3 regions of the Brevibacillus sp. HB1.4B genome follow, and region 1 is predicted to be linked to each of the others. Evidence: riboswitches for the same ligand, from Rfam matches in the RefSeq annotation. Region 1 holds a riboswitch; each other region holds the start of a gene.
The links. A riboswitch is a leader RNA that binds a small molecule or an ion and turns the genes downstream of it on or off. The one in region 1 is predicted to bind S-adenosylmethionine.
Positions count from the first base shown of each region.

Region 2: it holds a riboswitch for S-adenosylmethionine, as region 1 does, so the genes downstream of both, HP398_RS06800 (aminotransferase class I/II-fold pyridoxal phosphate-dependent enzyme) here and metK (methionine adenosyltransferase) in region 1, are expected to answer to the same signal.
Region 3: it holds a riboswitch for S-adenosylmethionine, as region 1 does, so the genes downstream of both, HP398_RS17840 (BMP family lipoprotein) here and metK (methionine adenosyltransferase) in region 1, are expected to answer to the same signal.

Region 1 is NZ_JABSUT010000007.1:270,625-272,828, forward strand. It holds gene HP398_RS18740 (S8 family peptidase) at 1-1,129, shown strand, start outside; SAM riboswitch class I at 1,191-1,292, shown strand; gene metK (methionine adenosyltransferase) at 1,426-2,204, shown strand, end outside.
Region 2 is NZ_JABSUT010000002.1:485,135-487,338, reverse strand. It holds gene HP398_RS06810 (DUF5665 domain-containing protein) at 1-303, opposite strand, end outside; gene HP398_RS06805 (pyridoxamine 5'-phosphate oxidase family protein) at 471-929, shown strand; SAM riboswitch class I at 1,004-1,123, shown strand; gene HP398_RS06800 (aminotransferase class I/II-fold pyridoxal phosphate-dependent enzyme) at 1,218-2,204, shown strand, end outside.
Region 3 is NZ_JABSUT010000007.1:59,180-61,383, reverse strand. It holds gene HP398_RS17840 (BMP family lipoprotein) at 56-1,084, opposite strand; SAM riboswitch class I at 1,287-1,409, opposite strand; gene HP398_RS17835 (methyl-accepting chemotaxis protein) at 1,546-2,204, opposite strand, start outside.

The DNA of each region.
Region 1 (2,204 bases):
CAACAAGAGAGTGGATCTGTTGCTGGGTCTTGGCAAACAAGCGCCTGGTCAAAAAGCAGTAGTCTGGGATCCTCTATACGATAATGGGACAAGGGACAATCCGACAGAGCGGGTCAGTAAAGAGGTGTCCCCGGGTAAATATTACATCCGTGTGAGCGAGTATTCGCGAAATGCAGTCAATGGCGAATACCAGCTGGATTTGGGGTACACGCCAGTTAAAAAAGATTTCAATGAGCCGAATGATACCTATCAAAAAGCGTCTCCGTTAAGCGGTGGGACAGTGATGTCAGGAACAATTCCGACAGCAGCTGATCCCGACTGGTTCCAATTTACTGTCAATAGCGAATCATATGTGACATTCCGAGCGCCGTATATTCCTGTGGATAGTGGCTTTCGTTTCGCACTCTACAGCGATCGAAACATGAACTATGCGCTTGCTTCGACGAATGAGGTAGCCGAGCTTTCCAATAGTGGGAATGAAGTTATCGGTTTGCGCTTGCAGCCAGGAAAATACTATGTACGCCTCAATAGTGGTACTTCGTTCAAATATGATTCCTACCGACTCACGGTGACGCAGCAGAAATTGATAGCGGGCTATCGAGATATTTCGGACCACTGGGCGCGCTCAGAGATCGTCAGACTTAGCTCTCGCGATATTGTAAATGGATTCAATGATGCTTCGTTCAAGCCGAATCAGGCAGTGACCCGTGCAGAGTTTGCGACGATGCTGCTTAAATCGATGCGTGCGACCGGTTCCAAGGTAGCGACTACCTATACAGGAAACACGACCTTCCGGGATATGAAAAAGCGGCACTGGGCGTATCACAACCTAGGTGTAGCCTATCAATTAGGAATTTTGAAAGGGTACCCGAAGAATGAAATGAAGCCGGATCAGCCGATATCGCGTGCAGAGATGGCGGTCATGATCGCGCGGGCACGTGATGTTTTAATGTATAACCGTGGTACCTCGAATTATCAGGATGTGCCAACGAGTCATTGGGCTTCTCCTGCCATTGAAGCTTTGACATCTAGAAAGTGGCTCAGTGGTTACGGTTCTTCCTTTAAACCGAATGGAAGGGCAACTCGTGCAGAGGTAGTAGTGGTACTTTCTAAGGCCTATCAAATATAAGTAAAATTTTTCCTATTGACATCTCTGAAAAAAACAATTATTCTATTATCCGTAATGGATACTCTTATCCAGAGCAGGCGGAGGGACTGGCCCTATGAAGCCCGGCAACCGATCTAGAGCGGTGCTAACCAGCAGAACGGACATCTGTTCTGGCCGATAAGAGGATGAAGGAAGCAAAAAACGCTCAAACCTTTTCCTCCTAAAAAATGGAAAGGGTTTTTTATTTGCGTTTACGTAGATAAAATCCTGACTCGGCTACCACACTATTTGTATGAGGTCAAAGGAGGTATTTTCTCATGGCTTTGCAAAAAGGTCGTCGTCTGTTTACATCCGAATCTGTAACCGAAGGACATCCGGATAAAATTTGTGACCAAATTTCCGACTCCATCTTGGATGCGATCCTGTCCAAAGATCCAAACGCTCGCGTAGCTTGCGAAACTTCCGTAACTACTGGTTTGGTTCTCGTAGCAGGTGAAATCACTACAAACACTTATGTAGATATCCAAAAGCTCGTTCGTGAAACCATTCGTGAAATCGGTTATGACCGTGCGAAATTCGGTTTTGACGCTGACACTTGCGGTGTTATTACTGCAATTGGCGAGCAGTCCGCTGACATTGCACTTGGTGTAGACCAAGCATTGGAAGCACGCGAAGGCAAAATGACTGACGCTGAGATCGAAGCAATTGGTGCTGGTGACCAAGGTTTGATGTTTGGTTTTGCTTGCAATGAAACACCTGAGCTGATGCCACTTCCAATCAGCATGTCCCACCAATTGGCTCGTCGTCTGACTGAAGTACGTAAAAACGGAACACTTGCTTACCTCCGTCCTGACGGAAAAACACAAGTAACCGTTGAGTACGATGGCGACAAACCAGTTCGTATCGATACAATCGTTATTTCTACCCAACATGCTCCTGAAACAACTTTGGAGCAAATCAAGCAAGATCTGGTTGAACACGTAATCAAACCAGTTGTTCCAGCTGAACTCTTGGACGCTGATACCAAATACTTCATCAACCCAACTGGCCGTTTCGTAATTGGCGGACCACAAGGGGATGCTGGCTTGACTGGCCG
Region 2 (2,204 bases), on a different contig from region 1:
CTGCTTGTAAGTCTCGACGTACTCCACCAATTGTCTGATGTAATCCCCCAGAATGGGGATGGAAAGAAATTGCGTCAAGAGGGAGCCGAGGAAAGCCAAAACGATAGCAGTACCAATCGTCAACCCCAGACCCCGGGCAAGACCTGCGAGGAAATTGATCCAGAGCAGCTTGCGCGGGGCTGTGTAATTTTGGATCACATCTGCTAGTCGGATATCTTCCAGGAACATCGCAATTTTATGCATCCGCTCATTTACCTTCCGAACTTCCTGAAGCTCTTCAAGGACTTGATCAATTTGCTGCATGAGGCGGTCTGTAGGCGACAAGCTGTCCATCCCCTTCCATCATTCGGTATCGTTACTACCAGTCTAGGGAAAAAGACAACCAGAATCAAGGTGAAGAGGAAACGTTTGCCTATCAGCTAGGCGAAGGGTAAAATGAACGTACAAAACGTTTGTTAGGAGGCTTTGAAATGGCTGAAACTGTTTCCCAATCTCTTTCCGAAGATTTATTCAAGCTCTTGCAAAAGGAGCGTTTTGTTACCTTGGGCACAGTAGACCATGAGTCAGGAGCACCATCGCTCAGCTCCTTGTCCTGGACGTATGCTGTCACCGCCGATACGATTCGTTTTGCCGTGGATAATCGCTCACGTATTTTGGCTAATATTGCGAAGGAACCGCAAGTTGTCTTGCATTTGATCGGTGCCGGCTCGTCTTTCGCCATTAATGGTCGTGCTTCTGTCAAAACAGACCGACTGGAAGGCGTTCCGCTCAAGCTGGCCATGGCAGAAATCAAAATTGAGGCTGTTCGTGATATTATGTTTTACGGTTCCCGTATTTCCGTAGAACCACAATATGAAAAGACGTATGACAAAAACGCGGCAGCGAAGCTGGACAATCAAGTGATGACCGCCTTGAAAGATGTAAATTAACGGGTGGAAATAAATTGTTGACAAGAATCCTGCCGATCCTTTAGTATTAGGGTCAATCAAATTGAATAGCAATCTTCTTATCCAGAGCGGCGGAGGGACTGGCCCGATGATGCCCGGCAACCAATCACCTGTATTTTATCAGGGAGATAATGGTGCTAATTCCTGCAGAGTTATCAAACTCTGAAAGATGAGAAGGATTTGCTTACGGTGACGTAAACAAAGCCTTCTTTCAGAGGAAAGAGGGCTTTTTTGATGCCCTTGTACACTATTGGAGGGAGAGAAACAGACATGAATTTGGAAACGAAATTGATTCAGGCGGGAGTAGGCAGAGATGAAAAAACAGGGGCGGTGAGCTTTCCTGTTTACTATGCAACGGCTTATCGCCATCCGGCCTTGGGCCAGAGCACTGGATACGATTATACACGCACAGCTAATCCTACTCGCACTATTTTGGAGGAGACCATCGCTGAAGCGGAATCAGGAGATGCAGGTTTCGCTTGCGCCTCAGGAATGGCTGCTGTTCATACCGTCATGGGCTTGTTTTCCCAAGGGGATCATCTGATCGTTTCACTCGATCTGTACGGGGGAACCTATCGATTGTTCGAGCAAGTGCTCTCTCGCTATGGTCTGACGTTTTCGTATGTGGATTTGCGTGACATTGGTGCACTCAAAAATGCGATTCGCCCTGAGACAAAGGCGATCTTCGTCGAGACACCAACCAATCCGCTCATGCAGATTACCGATATTCGAGCAGTAACGCAATTGGCGAAACAGCATGGTCTCCTTACGATTGTAGACAACACATTCTTAACCCCTTATTGTCAACGCCCACTGGAGCTTGGTGCAGATATCGTTCTACATAGTGCAACCAAGTATTTGGCAGGACATAACGATGTACTGGCTGGACTCATCGTAACAAAAGGGGGAGAGTTGTCGGAAAAAATCAGGTTTTTGCACAATTCAATCGGTGCTGTACTTGGACCACAAGATTGCTGGCTTCTCGTTCGCGGGATGAAAACATTGGCATTGCGGATGGATCGTCATCAATCCAATGCCTTGATTGTAGCGAAAAAGCTGCGTGAGCATCCGGCAGTGGCGGAGGTATTTTATCCAGGTCTGCCAGAGCATCCGGGGCATGAGATACAGGTGCAACAAGCAACTGGGCATAGTGGGATGGTATCGTTCCGCGTACACGATGCAGAGCAGGTGGGATTGTTCCTGCAAAATCTGCAAATCGTATCCTTTGCGGAAAGTCTGGGTGGTGTCGAGTCATTG
Region 3 (2,204 bases), 210 kb from region 1:
CACAAGCTTTAAATAAACGTTCAAAAAGTTGGCTTTTCAGCACCGAACTACCTTATTAGAACTTGTCTGGTACTTGGCGGGTGCCTGCTACTATCTCATCGTTGATCGCTTTCACTTTATCCACGACTTCTTGTCCAATAAAAGCGTTCAGAGGCGTTTTGCTTTCGTGCGTGACATAGGTTACGCCAACACCTTTTTCTTTCAAGCCGTACGCAACAACACCTGGTTTGAACGTTCCTTCTACAAAGTTCTTCACGGTTTCATAAGCTGCCGCGTCGGTCCCTTTCAATTGGGACAGAACGATATGCTCTGGATCGATCGTCGTACGGTCAACGTCCTGACCTGCTGTGAAGAAGCCTTTTTCCTTCGCCGCTTCGAAAACGCCGAGGTCGCCTACAGCTGCTGCACCGTTAATGAAGTCAGCGCCTTTGGAAGCTTGGAGCAAAGCCAATTCCTTCGCTTTTGCCGGGTCAGTGAAGCTTCCTACATAGTTGACCATCAGTTCTGCCTTTGGATTCGTCGCTTTCAAGCCCTCTTCGAAGCCGACTGTCCATTTTTTCAACTGTGGAATATCGAGAGCGACAACCATACCTACTTTGTTCGTTTTCGTTGCCAGACCTGCTGCTGCTCCCACCAGGTAAGCCGCTTCCTGCTCGCGGAAGGTAACACTGCGAACGTTTGGCAAATCCACTACGGTATCAATAATCGCAAAATTACGGTCAGGATTTTCGGTTGCTACTTTTTTCAATGCATCCTCTGATGTAAAGGAAGAAGTGATGATCAAATCATAATTTTCTGCAACAGCCACGCGCAGATTCTCTTCAATCGCTCCATGGTCCGTAGATTCAATCGTTTTCACTTCTGCGCCCAGCTCTTGTGCGGCTTTCTTTGCACCCTCATCCATTTGTTGAAAGAACGGGTTCACACCAATTTTCTCGGGCAAAATCAAGGCAATTCGCTTTTTGTCCGCGCCCTCTTGTCCTGCTGCTTGTCCTCCTGGCTGATCTGCCGGTACGCTTGTGCCAGTCGAGCACCCTGTTGCCAATACTGCGAATGTCGTTAAAGCCAGCAATAACTTCTTCATGATGTATCTCTCCCTATCCGAACTTTACGTTTTTCTTTATCCTATTAGGTAATGTACGGCTTTTTACCCATTTTTTCAATACTATTTACGAATATTCTCTTATAAAATTAATTTATCGTTCGTTTATTTACCCCTCCCCTTTTACAAATACAACAAAAAAAACTCTTCCCGGAGGAAGAGTTTGCGTACGTAGCCGTTCTCTTCCTCATCTGTCAAAACCATGGTACAGGTTTTGCAGGAATTGGCACCTTTCTGTTCATGCATAGACATGATCAGTGGTTGCCGGGCATCATCGGGCCAGTCCCTCCGCCGCTCTTGATAAGGTAGCTGAATATATTTAGTTACAATGGAATTCATTCTAGCAGAACGGTTCGAAAATGCAATTCTTTTTTCTCAATTCCAAACACTTCTAAAAGTGAATAAAAGTTTAAAAAGTCGTCTTTTCAGCATCGAGAAACAACCTATTTCACGTGAAAGGTTTGCTGGAGACGATGAGACAACGTATTCAGCTCGCCCAGCTCTTCCGTAATCTCACGTACTTTTTGATGCTGGTTTTCTGCTGTCGCAAACAGCTCTTCTAAGTTGGCTACCGATTCCTCGGTTACGGCTGTAATGGTCGACATCTCGATGGCAACTTCTCCGGAACGCACTTTTACCCGGTCCATGCTGGAGCTTACTTGATCAGCTGCTTGCAGGAAGGCCATCATCCCGGCACGCACTGCTTCGATGGAGGCCACTGTTTTCACGGCCAGTTCTTGGCCTTTTGCAACAGACGTTTCCCCATTGCTCATATGCTGCACCGCATTCTCACTTTCCTGGTGGAGTGATTTCAGAATGTCGGTAATTTCCTGCGTAGCTGTCGCGCTTTGTTCTGCCAGCTTGCGTACCTCGTCCGCTACAACAGCAAATCCCCGTCCATGTTCGCCTGCACGCGCCGATTCAATCGCCGCATTCAGCGCCAAGAGATTCGTTTGTGTCGCGATCTGATTAATAGCGCCAACAATTTCCTCTACACGGTTCGCCTGCCGATTGAGCTGGTGAATCGTGGAGGCTGCTACATTGACTGCCTGCACTATTTGCTCCATCTGCGAGGACAGCTCGTTCATCATCTGAACGCTTT